Regions from separate parts of the Exiguobacterium sp. s78 genome, predicted to be linked through region 2. Evidence: a T-box and tRNA genes for the amino acid it is inferred to sense, from the RefSeq annotation. Region 2 holds a T-box; the other holds one or more tRNA genes.
The links. The T-box of region 2 lies ahead of leuS (leucine--tRNA ligase). A T-box ahead of a tRNA ligase gene usually reads a tRNA of that ligase, here a tRNA-Leu.

Region 1: it has a tRNA-Leu gene. The T-box ahead of leuS (leucine--tRNA ligase) is inferred to sense a tRNA for this amino acid. The anticodon was not compared.

Annotation. Positions count from the first base shown of each region.
Region 1 is NZ_JACSNB010000001.1:1,090,279-1,095,508, reverse strand. It holds gene KNQ18_RS05430 (amino acid ABC transporter ATP-binding protein) at 1-113, opposite strand, end outside; gene KNQ18_RS05425 (amino acid ABC transporter permease) at 110-754, opposite strand; gene KNQ18_RS05420 (transporter substrate-binding domain-containing protein) at 786-1,553, opposite strand; tRNA gene KNQ18_RS05415 (tRNA-Leu) at 1,756-1,839, opposite strand; gene KNQ18_RS05410 (alpha/beta hydrolase) at 1,882-2,814, opposite strand; gene KNQ18_RS05405 (hypothetical protein) at 2,836-3,177, opposite strand; gene KNQ18_RS05400 (S66 family peptidase) at 3,193-4,203, opposite strand; gene KNQ18_RS05395 (DUF779 domain-containing protein) at 4,389-4,751, opposite strand; gene adh (aldehyde dehydrogenase) at 4,774-5,230, opposite strand, start outside.
Region 2 is NZ_JACSNB010000001.1:518,159-523,388, forward strand. It holds gene KNQ18_RS02575 (MDR family MFS transporter) at 2-1,180, shown strand; gene KNQ18_RS02580 (peptidoglycan bridge formation glycyltransferase FemA/FemB family protein) at 1,363-2,397, shown strand; gene KNQ18_RS02585 (HAD family hydrolase) at 2,492-3,136, shown strand; T-box leader at 3,175-3,397, shown strand; gene leuS (leucine--tRNA ligase) at 3,444-5,230, shown strand, end outside.

The DNA.
Region 1 (5,230 bases), 570 kb from region 2:
GACGGACCGATGACACAAACGACTTCTTTTTCGGCAATCGAGACGTTGATGTCTTTTAAGACTTCATTCGAACCGAATGATTTCTTTAGATTCTTTACTTCTATGATACTCATCGTAATGTAAACCTCCGTTCCAAGAACTTCGCCACTAAGGACAAGAGATAAATGATGACGAAGTACATCAATCCGACGACGGACCAGACGATGAATGGTTCAAACGTCGTTGACTGCTGCACTTGACCTTGTTGTGTCAAGTCAGCGATTCCGATAATCGACAACAACGATGTATCTTTTAAGCTGATGATCGATTGGTTCGTAATCGTTGGTAACATCCGTCGGAATGCTTGCGGTAAGATGATCTGTACCATCGTTTGACGCCCTGTCATCCCGAGTGAACGCGCAGCTTCTGTTTGTCCTTTATCAATCGACTGGATACCAGCTCGAATGATTTCCGCAAAATAAGCACCGGCATTGATTGCGACCGTCAGTATCCCTGCATACATCCGGTCCATCGATAACCATTCGAGCGAATTGAGTCCAAAATAGATGAAGAATAACTGAACGATGAACGGCGTTCCGCGAATGACATCGATGTAGACGATCGCGATCCCGTTTAAGATTTTTGATGGTGATAACCGCATCAATGCGACGACTAAGCCAATCAGAAAGCCGACGATGACCGCGATGATGAAAATATACAATGTGACTTGAAGCCCTTCCAAGAAAAATGGAAATGCGGTTTTGACCACTTCCATTGGCTATCCCACTCCCTTATCGCCTTGCGACTTATTTCAGATACGTGTCAACGATTTTATCGTATTCACCGTTTTCTTTCAGATTCGCAAGTCCTTTGTTGATTTTCTTCATCAGATCCTCGTTCTCACCTTTTAAGACAGCGATTCCGTAGTTGTCCCCGTTGAGACGGTCTCCGACAAGTTTTAATCCAAGGTTTTGTTGTTTGTTTGCATATGAGATGACAGGATAATCTTCAATCAAAGCAGCAGCGTTACCGTTCTTCACTTCTTGGAACATCGCTGGACTGTCATTGAACTGTGTGACCGTGAATCCCAGTTTGTCTGCGTTATCCGTTGCATATTTCGCACCCGTCGTTCCCTTTTTGACGGCTACTTTTTTCCCTTTTAAATCGTTGACGGATTTAATACCATTCTCATCTTCTTTGACGACTAGAATAAGACCAGCTTTGAAGTATGGATCCGAGAATGTGACGACTTTCTTCCGTTCTGGCGTAATACTCATACCAGCAATGGCAACGTCCAATTGATTTGCTTGAAGTGCCGGAATAATGCCGCTAAAGTCCATCGCTTCAAATTGAATCTTGAAGTTCTGATCCTTCGCGATTGCTTTCATGAGATCGATGTCGATTCCTTTGTACGTATCCCCGTCTTTATATTCGAATGGTGGATACGTGACGTCAATGCCGACCTTATAAGTCTTTCCTTCAGACGACTCTTCTTCTTTCGAACCGATGCTACATGCACCAAGTACGAGAACACAGCTCATCAAGAGCGCTAGCAAGATACTCCCTTTTTTCATGTTTGTTTCCCCTCTCCTATGTGTTAAAGATTGTCTACTTCACTTAGTACTTTCCCTGAAGAGTACCCTCTTTAAAACGTATTTTACCAGAAAAATTCTAAAAAGATAAATATTTCTGAATTTTTATTCGTTGTAATCGTTTTCTATTCAGCAACAAAAAAGAAGGCAACTCCTTGCTGGGATTGCCTCCTTCAATCATTTATGCCGCCGAGAGGACTTGAACCTCCACGGTGTTGCCACCACTAGATTCTGAGTCTAGCGCGTCTACCAGTTCCGCCACGACGACGTTGATTTATGATATTAATATAGCGGGTAACGAACTGAGTTGTCAATCATTTCGCAAGATGTTGCGAACGAACTTCTCCACGACATCATCATACAATGCCGGATCCTCAAAATAGGCCATCGCGTGAGCGGCATTTGGAATGACGACGAGCTCTTTTTCCGTTGGACAAGCTTCATACAGCTCATATACCATATCTGTCGGTACAAACGTATCCGCCCCACCATGGATGAACAAAATCGGTACCTGTGCTTTTTTGACTTGTTTCAACGCTGATGCTTCACGGAACGTATAACCTGCCTTTAGCTTCGTCAATACGCTCGTCATGCCTAAGAACGGAAAGTGTGGTAGTCGATACATCCGCTTCATCTGATACGCAAGGACAGCATTGACGGACGTATAGGCACAATCAGAAATGATTCCTTTGATTTGTGGTGGGAGTTGTTCGCCACTCGTCATCAATACGGTCGCCCCTCCCATCGACACCCCATGCAAGAACAGTTTCGCATCCTGTCCGATCCGTTCAATCAGATAGTTCGACCAACTGAGACAATCTTCCCGATCATGCCATCCGAATCCGATATAGTGACCGTCACTCATTCCGTGTCCACGATTATCGGGCATCATGACATGGAAACCGGCCTGATGGTACAGATAGCCGAATCCGGCTAAATCCGTTCCGACGCCTCCGTACCCGTGCACGAGAATGACGATCCGATCTGACGGAACAGGTGACGGAAGAAAATGCCCGCGTAACGTTAAACCGTCTTTCGCTTCAATCTCGATCCGCTCAAGCGGTTGCTCCTTGATCCACGTCTGACCAGGTTGCATCAATCGGACCATCTCGTCACTTAAATCTCGGTTATTCGATAAGAATGGCTTTGGATTCGTGGCGATTGCCATCTCATAAAAATAATAACTCGCTGCTACTAATCCGGATCCGATGACTCCGATTCCAATTTTTGTTCTGCGACGCATCTGCCCCACTCCTTCTTTCCGTTATAGCTCGATCTTCAGTTGAGCAGCATGGTCATCCTCTTCATCCTGCAAGACTTGTTGACGTAATCGTTGTTCTTGTTGCTGACGCCGGTAGGCAAATTCCTGGACAAGCTCTGTACCCGTGAATCCATCTTCTACGAGTTCGCTCAATAATTCCGTTTCTGTCTCGACGACCTCCCCCGGACGTCGCATGACGAGAACATCTCCGACTTGTGCAATCAGCAATTCATCTTCTAGACGAAGTGCATCGTAAAATGGTTCAGGTAACGTCATTCGACGTGTCTCCGGATTGATATGGACGCGTTTATAAACGCCTAATGCTTGAAACTTACGACGTGCCATTGCGTGCTCTCCTTTTTAGTTGAACGTCAGATCGATTCGTGAATCTTTCCCTTGAATACGAACCGTCCCCGTCGCTCCATTGATTAACGTCAACTGTGGTGGTTGATGACCGATGTCAAGATCATATAAGACTGGTAAGCCCGTCTCATCCGCGAGATATTGATATACGTCTAGCCATGTCAGGTCTTCTATAATCCTTGCAGACGTACGCCCGAATAAAAAGCCAGCCGCATGGTCGAACCACCCAGCATACGCCATTTGTCGCAGCGTCCGGTGTACCTCTGCCGAATTCGCTTCAGACACCTCAAAGTACCAGAGTATCGGTTCTCCGTTGATCTCTTCACGCTGGAAACGCTGCACATCTCCATACGGTGTCCCAATCAGATGGCGAATCGTCTCCAGACACCCACCAAGTAACCGTCCAGTCACTTCTGTTCGCTCATCAAGTGCTTTCCATTCCGTCGCTTCCGTTAGCTGAAATAACGAACCTGTTGGACGTTCTTCATCAGTCCACTCGGGTTGATAACGGTCGGAAGCCCATTGTGTGACGGTTCCTCCAGTTGGCGTCGCGAGCACCCGTCGCCAGGCACTTGTCGTCTCGTCCCATTCTTCACTCCGAAGCTCAACGAAATTCGGACCATGTGCTGTCGCGATTCCCGTCTGAAGCGTCAGACTGAGCAATAACGTACTGATATCGGAATAGCCAAGCAACCATTTTGTTTGGTAAGTAGCTAGCGTCAACTCGGGTAAAAGATCAATGGCGCGTTCCCCACCAAATGGCGGGATGACGGCATCAATCGTCTCATCCGTCATCATGTGATTCAATTCCTCCGCCCGTTGTTTGACCGGTGCACTCTCAGCAAGTTGATGCGACCAAATCGTTTCGCCTAAACGGACGTTCATTTGCCGTGCTTGTACCTGTTCAACTGCTTGTTCGACCCATTCCTGTTGCTGTTCACGTAATCCGGAGGAGGGCGCCGTCACTCCGATCGTTTGACCTGTCCAACCTAAAAATGGATATTTCATGGTGACCCCCTATAATGTCATAGTGTGAAACTATCTTCTCGTCAAAATATGAGTTCATTATACCGTTCTTATGCCGCATTACCAACTTTTATCCTGTTCGAACGTCGTGATACGAACAAAAAAACACGATTCCGTACGAGCGACCTGAATGAACAAGTCAACTCGACGAAACCGTGTTTGATTCCTTAGCTTGATGCTGATAGTTCAGCGTATTCCTCTTGCGTGAACGCACGGGAGCGTGTCAAAAAACGTTTCCCTTCGACACCTTCAAGAGAGAACATTCCGCCTCGACCATCCACGACATCAATGATGAGTTGCGTATGTTTCCAGTACTCATATTGATCTTCATGAATATAAAACGGACAACCACCGATCTCTCCCAGTTTTTTATCCTGATCTCCCAGGAATAGATCACCCTGCGCAAAACACATCGGGGAACTGCCATCGCAACAACCACCAGATTGATGAAACATCAACGGACCGTGTTTTTCTCTCAACTGGTCGATTAACTCTAGACAAGCTGCTGTCGCCTGAACACGTTCCACCATTTGCATCCACGTCCTTTCCGACTTAGAAGAAACCGAGTTTATTCGGGTTGTAGCTAACGAGTAGGTTTTTCGTCCGTTGGTAATGGTTGAGCATCATCTTATGGTTTTCACGTCCGATCCCTGACATTTTGTAACCACCAAACGCCGCGTGAGCTGGATATTGGTGATAACAGTTCGTCCAGACGCGTCCTGCTTCGATCGCACGCCCAAACCGATAAGCACGGTTCATATCACGTGTCCAGACGCCGGCACCAAGACCATATAACGTATCATTCGCAATTTCGAGCGCTTCTTCTTCCGTCTTGAATGTCGTAACCGACAGGACCGGTCCGAAAATTTCCTCTTGGAAGATTCGCATCTTATTGTGTCCTTTGAAGATCGTTGGTTGGATGTAATATCCTTCTGCGAGATCCCCTTCAAGCATGTTGCGTTCCCCACCGATGAGACATTCTGCGCCTTCCGACTTACCGATTTCAAGA
Region 2 (5,230 bases):
TATGCCAAAATTACCAAAAGCGGTCTGGATCCTCGTCCTTGCGATGGCCATCAATACGACGGGATCCTCTTTTTTATGGCCGTTTAATACATTATATATTCATGAATATTTAGGAGAGTCGATGACAAAAGCAGGGATGGCGTTGTTCGTCAACTCGGCCTTAGCAATCGTCGGAAACTACTTAGGTGGAAAAGCGTTTGACCGTCTCGGTGGCAAGAAGACGCTCGTCATCAGTGTCATCGGACTTGTCCTATCTTCCGTCGGCTTGTTGCTATTTCATCAGACGTACCTCGGATACGTCGCGATGCTTGGATTGATTGGATTCGTCGGTGGGATGGTTTTTCCGACGATCTACGCGATGACGGGTGTCATCTGGCCGGAAGGCGGGCGCCGTGCCTTTAATGCGATCTATGTCGCACAAAACGTAGGTGTAGCGCTCGGAACAGCTGTCAGTGGTCAAATCGCTGCCTTTTCGATTCAGTACATCTTCATCGCCAATCTTGTCCTCTACATCGCCTTTGCCATCATTTTGTTCGTCGGTTTGTCCTGGATTCAGGCACCGGCGCGGATGCATGCGGCACATGACGAGATCGAAACGACACGCACACCCCTTGCACGCGGTGCGGCACGGACGATGTTGCTCGTCTCGATTGGTTATGCCTTACTTTGGTTCGTTTATGTGCAATGGCAAGGAACCTTTGCCGTACACACGAAATCACTTGGTGTCACGATTTCTGAGTACTCGATTCTTTGGACGATCAACGGAGCGCTCATCGTTTTTGCACAACCTTTACTAACACCAATTCTTCGTTGGTTTGGAGATGACTTAAAGCGACAATTGATGACCGGTACAGGAATCTTCCTCTTGTCTTATCTGATCGTTCCGTTCGCAGGAGGATTCAAGATGTTCCTCGTCGCGATGATCATCCTGACGATTGGTGAGATGTTCATCTGGCCAGCGGTTCCTGCCATGGCAGCGAGACTCGCGCCGATCGGAAAAGAAGGAGAATTCCAAGGGTACGTCAATATTGCTGCTTCAGCGGGGCGAATGATCAGTCCGACCGTTGGAGGGTTGATCTACGATTTATCCGGTATTTCAGCGGTCTTCTTGACATTGATTGGATTGATTCTGTTAGCGGGCGTCGTCTTCCTTCGTGCCATTCCAAAAATCACATCATGAACATCATCTGTAAGACAGCGGACATTATGACCGCTGTCTTTTGTTACGTCATTCGTTCCAAAATCATAAAATAAACATTTAATAATATGGAATATTTCGGCAAAGAAACGGGTACTTTCTAATCAAGAACTTGAAAAGAAAGGTCATATGAACGTTGCTTCTTTTTGACTGGAGGTGCACGAATGGAAAGGTGTCAATTCATCACAGATGCCGCAACTTGGACGACACACGTACAGCAACAGCCTCTTGATATCTTCTACAGTCACCAATATGTCACGCTCAATGCTAGACCGTCTGAGCAAGCGGTGCTATTCCGTTATGAAGGTGATGCAGGAACACTGTTCTATCCCTTTTTAAAGCGCCGGATTTTTGATACGCCTTATTCAGATCTCATCACGCCGTATGGCTATGGTGGACCGGAAATCATCGGTCAACTGACTGCGACTGAAATGCAGCATGCACGCTTATTGTTTGAAAGATGGGCAGATCGAGAAGCGATTGTCTCGGAAATGATTCGCTTTAATCCATTGACGGGTAATGAACGCTTCATGCGGGATTGGACGAAAGTCTCCTTCATCCGTCATACGACGAGTATCGATTTACGCCCTTCAATAGAGGACATCATGCAGACATTTCATAAGAAGACGAGAAGTATGATTCGCAAATCGCTTGCCTCTCCTTTAACCGTTAGAACAGGAACACGAGATGACCTACCTGTCTTTGTAGCGTTGTATCATGAAACGATGGACCGAAAGAATGCTTCGGCTCATTACTATTTTACGGACAGTTATTTTGAACAATTATTTGAAGCAAATCCACTCTGTGAGCCATTGTTACTGATTGCGGAAATCGACGGAGAACCTGTTGGTGGATACTTCGTATTGCTTGGAAAAGAATATGCCCACGGTCATTTGATTGGTTGTAAGCGGGACGAAGCGAAGATGTTCCCGAATCAGCGACTCGAGTACGAAGCGATTCTTCAGGCGAAAGCACGCGGTCTCGTCGAACAACATCTCGGGGGTGGATATCAAGAACGGGATAGTCTCTTTGAGAGTAAATGCCGTTACACCGGGTATCGTTTATTTGAGTATCATCAAGGAAAATCGATCCTCCAACCAGCCATATACGATCAGTTATGTGTACGATACAGGTCAGATGCTGATTCGGATTATTTTCCGGCTTACCGACAAACCAGTGTCCAAATGGCGACAAGTTAAACAGTAACTAAATGAAGAAGGATAAACGACTACATTGTGTAGTCGTTTTTTTGATATGCTGAAATCATGATAGATCAATTGAGGGGGATGTGTCTTGAAAAAACGAGGTCTTATTTTTGATATGGATGGGGTCATCTTAGATAGTGAAATCCGCTACTTTGAGGTCCATCAGCAAATGTTCAAAACGTTATCGATTCCGCTCGATCCAGTTCAGTATGCGACGTTCATGGGAAAAACAGGAGATGAGATGTGGGAAGAACTTGTCGAGCAACACGACCTTCCAGAAACAGCGAGTGCATTACTTGAGGAAGAACATCGGTTGTTTCAAATTCATGCAAAACCGGAAGAATGTGGTTTAAAAGAGGGAGTCAAACAAGTCATCGAGCAAGCGGCGTCTCTTGGTTACGATATCGGGATTGCCTCCTCGAGTTCGCTTCAAAAAATCGAACGCGTCATCCGTCATTATGAGCTTCCAATCACGCATTACGTCAGTGGAGAAGAAGTCGTGCGTTCAAAGCCTGATCCTGCGATTTTTCATCTTGCAGCATCACGAATCGGGCACGCGCCTGAAGATTGTCTCGTCATTGAAGACGCTGCAAACGGGATGATCGGCGCAAAAGCAGCAGGCATGGAAGTGATTGCGCTTCTCGATGATCGGATGCCGATGCAACGTCTAGAACAAGCGGATCATGTCGCGCGATCGCATGCAGAAATCGAGGAAATTTTACGGAAGCGTTGACGCTTGAGGAAGAAACAGATTACACTAGGAAAAGATAGTCAATTGCATGGAACTGAAGTAGTAGGGGAAAGGTGCCGTCAAGAGAGCTGGTGGAAGGTGCGAACCAGTCGGTAACAACCGTGAACTCGTCAGGGAGCACGATTCGTGAAGTCGTAGTAGCGAATCCGGTCTTTCACACCGTTATCCGTGAATCAAGCGGTCTGTCATAGACAGACAACGTGGGTGGTACCGCGGAAGCCAAACCGGTCTTTCGTCCCTATTCCTAGGGGCGGAGGACCGGTTTTTTTAGATTAGAGGAGGAAAAGACATGCCGTACAATCATCGCGAAATCGAACCAAAATGGCAGGCGCGTTGGGATCAAGACAACGCCTTCGTCACGACAGAAGATCCAGAAAAAGAAGGGTTTTATGCCCTTGATATGTTCCCGTATCCGTCAGGTGCCGGTCTCCACGTCGGTCACCCGGAAGGCTACACAGCAACCGACATCCTCGCACGGATGAAACGGATGCAAGGATACAACGTCTTGCACCCGATGGGATGGGATGCGTTCGGATTACCAGCAGAACAATACGCCCTCGATACAGGGAATGACCCACGTGAATTCACAGCGAAAAACATCGAGACGTTCAAGCGTCAGTTGAAAGAACTTGGATTCTCCTATGACTGGGATCGTGAAATCAACACGACAGATCCGAAGTACTACAAATGGACACAGTGGATCTTTACGAAGTTGTATGAAAAAGGACTTGCGTTCGTGGACGAAGTCGCGGTCAACTGGTGCCCAGCACTCGGAACCGTTCTTGCGAATGAAGAAGTCATCGACGGATTATCTGAACGCGGAAATCATCCGGTCGTGCGTGTCCCGATGCGTCAATGGGTCTTGAAAATCACGGAATATGCGGATCGTCTTCTTGAAGATCTCGATGACCTCGATTGGCCGGATTCTGTCAAAGAGATGCAACGGAACTGGATCGGAAAATCAGAAGGTGCTGAGATTGACTTCACGATTGATGGACACAAAAAACAAGTCACGGTCTTTACGACACGTCCGGACACAATCTTCGGTGCGACGTACCTCGTGCTTGCTCCAGAGCATCCATTCGTAGCTGACATCACGACAGCAGATCACAAGGAAGCCGTCGATGCGTACATTTCGCAAGTCCAAACGAAGTCGGACCTCGAGCGGACGGATTTAGCGAAGGAAAAAACAGGTGTCTTCACGGGTGCTTTCGCCGTCAATCCAATCTCAGGCGATCGTCTTCCAATCTGGATCGCTGATTATGTCCTTGCTTCTTATGGGACGGGTGCAATCATGGCGGTCCCAGGACACGATGAGCGCGATCATGAATTCGCGAAACAATTCGACTTGCCAATCGTTGAAGTCGTCGCGGGTGGAAACGTTGATGAAGCAGCCTACACAGGAGAGGGCGAACACGTCAACTCGCATATGCTTGATGGTCTTGGAAAACAAGAAGCAATCGAGACGATGATTGCTGAACTGGAAACGAATCAAGTCGGACGTAAGAAAATCACGTATCGTCTCCGCGACTGGTTGTTCAGTCGTCAACGGTATTGGGGCGAGCCGATTCCAGTCGTTCATATGGAAGATGGTTCGATGAAGACGCTCAGTCAAGAGGAATTACCGCTTGAACTTCCAATCATCCCGGAAATCAAACCGTCTGGTACAGGCGAATCACCACTTGCGCTTGCGGAAGACTGGTTGGATTACACGGATCCTGAAACAGGAATGAAAGGGCGTCGCGAGACGAATACGATGCCACAATGGGGCGGAAGTTGCTGGTATTATCTTCGTTTCATCGATCCGCACAATGAAGAGGCGATCGCGGATCCAGAAAAATTAAAATACTGGCTTCCAGTCGATATTTATATCGGTGGGGCGGAGCACGCTGTTCTCCACTTGTTGTATGCGCGCTTCTGGCATAAAGTCTTGTATGATGCAGGCGTCGTACCAACAAAAGAACCATTCCAGAAGTTATACAACCAAGGAATGATTCTTGGAGAAAACAACGAGAAGATGTCAAAATCACGCGGTAATGTCATCAACCCGGATGAAATCGTCAAATCGCATGGTGC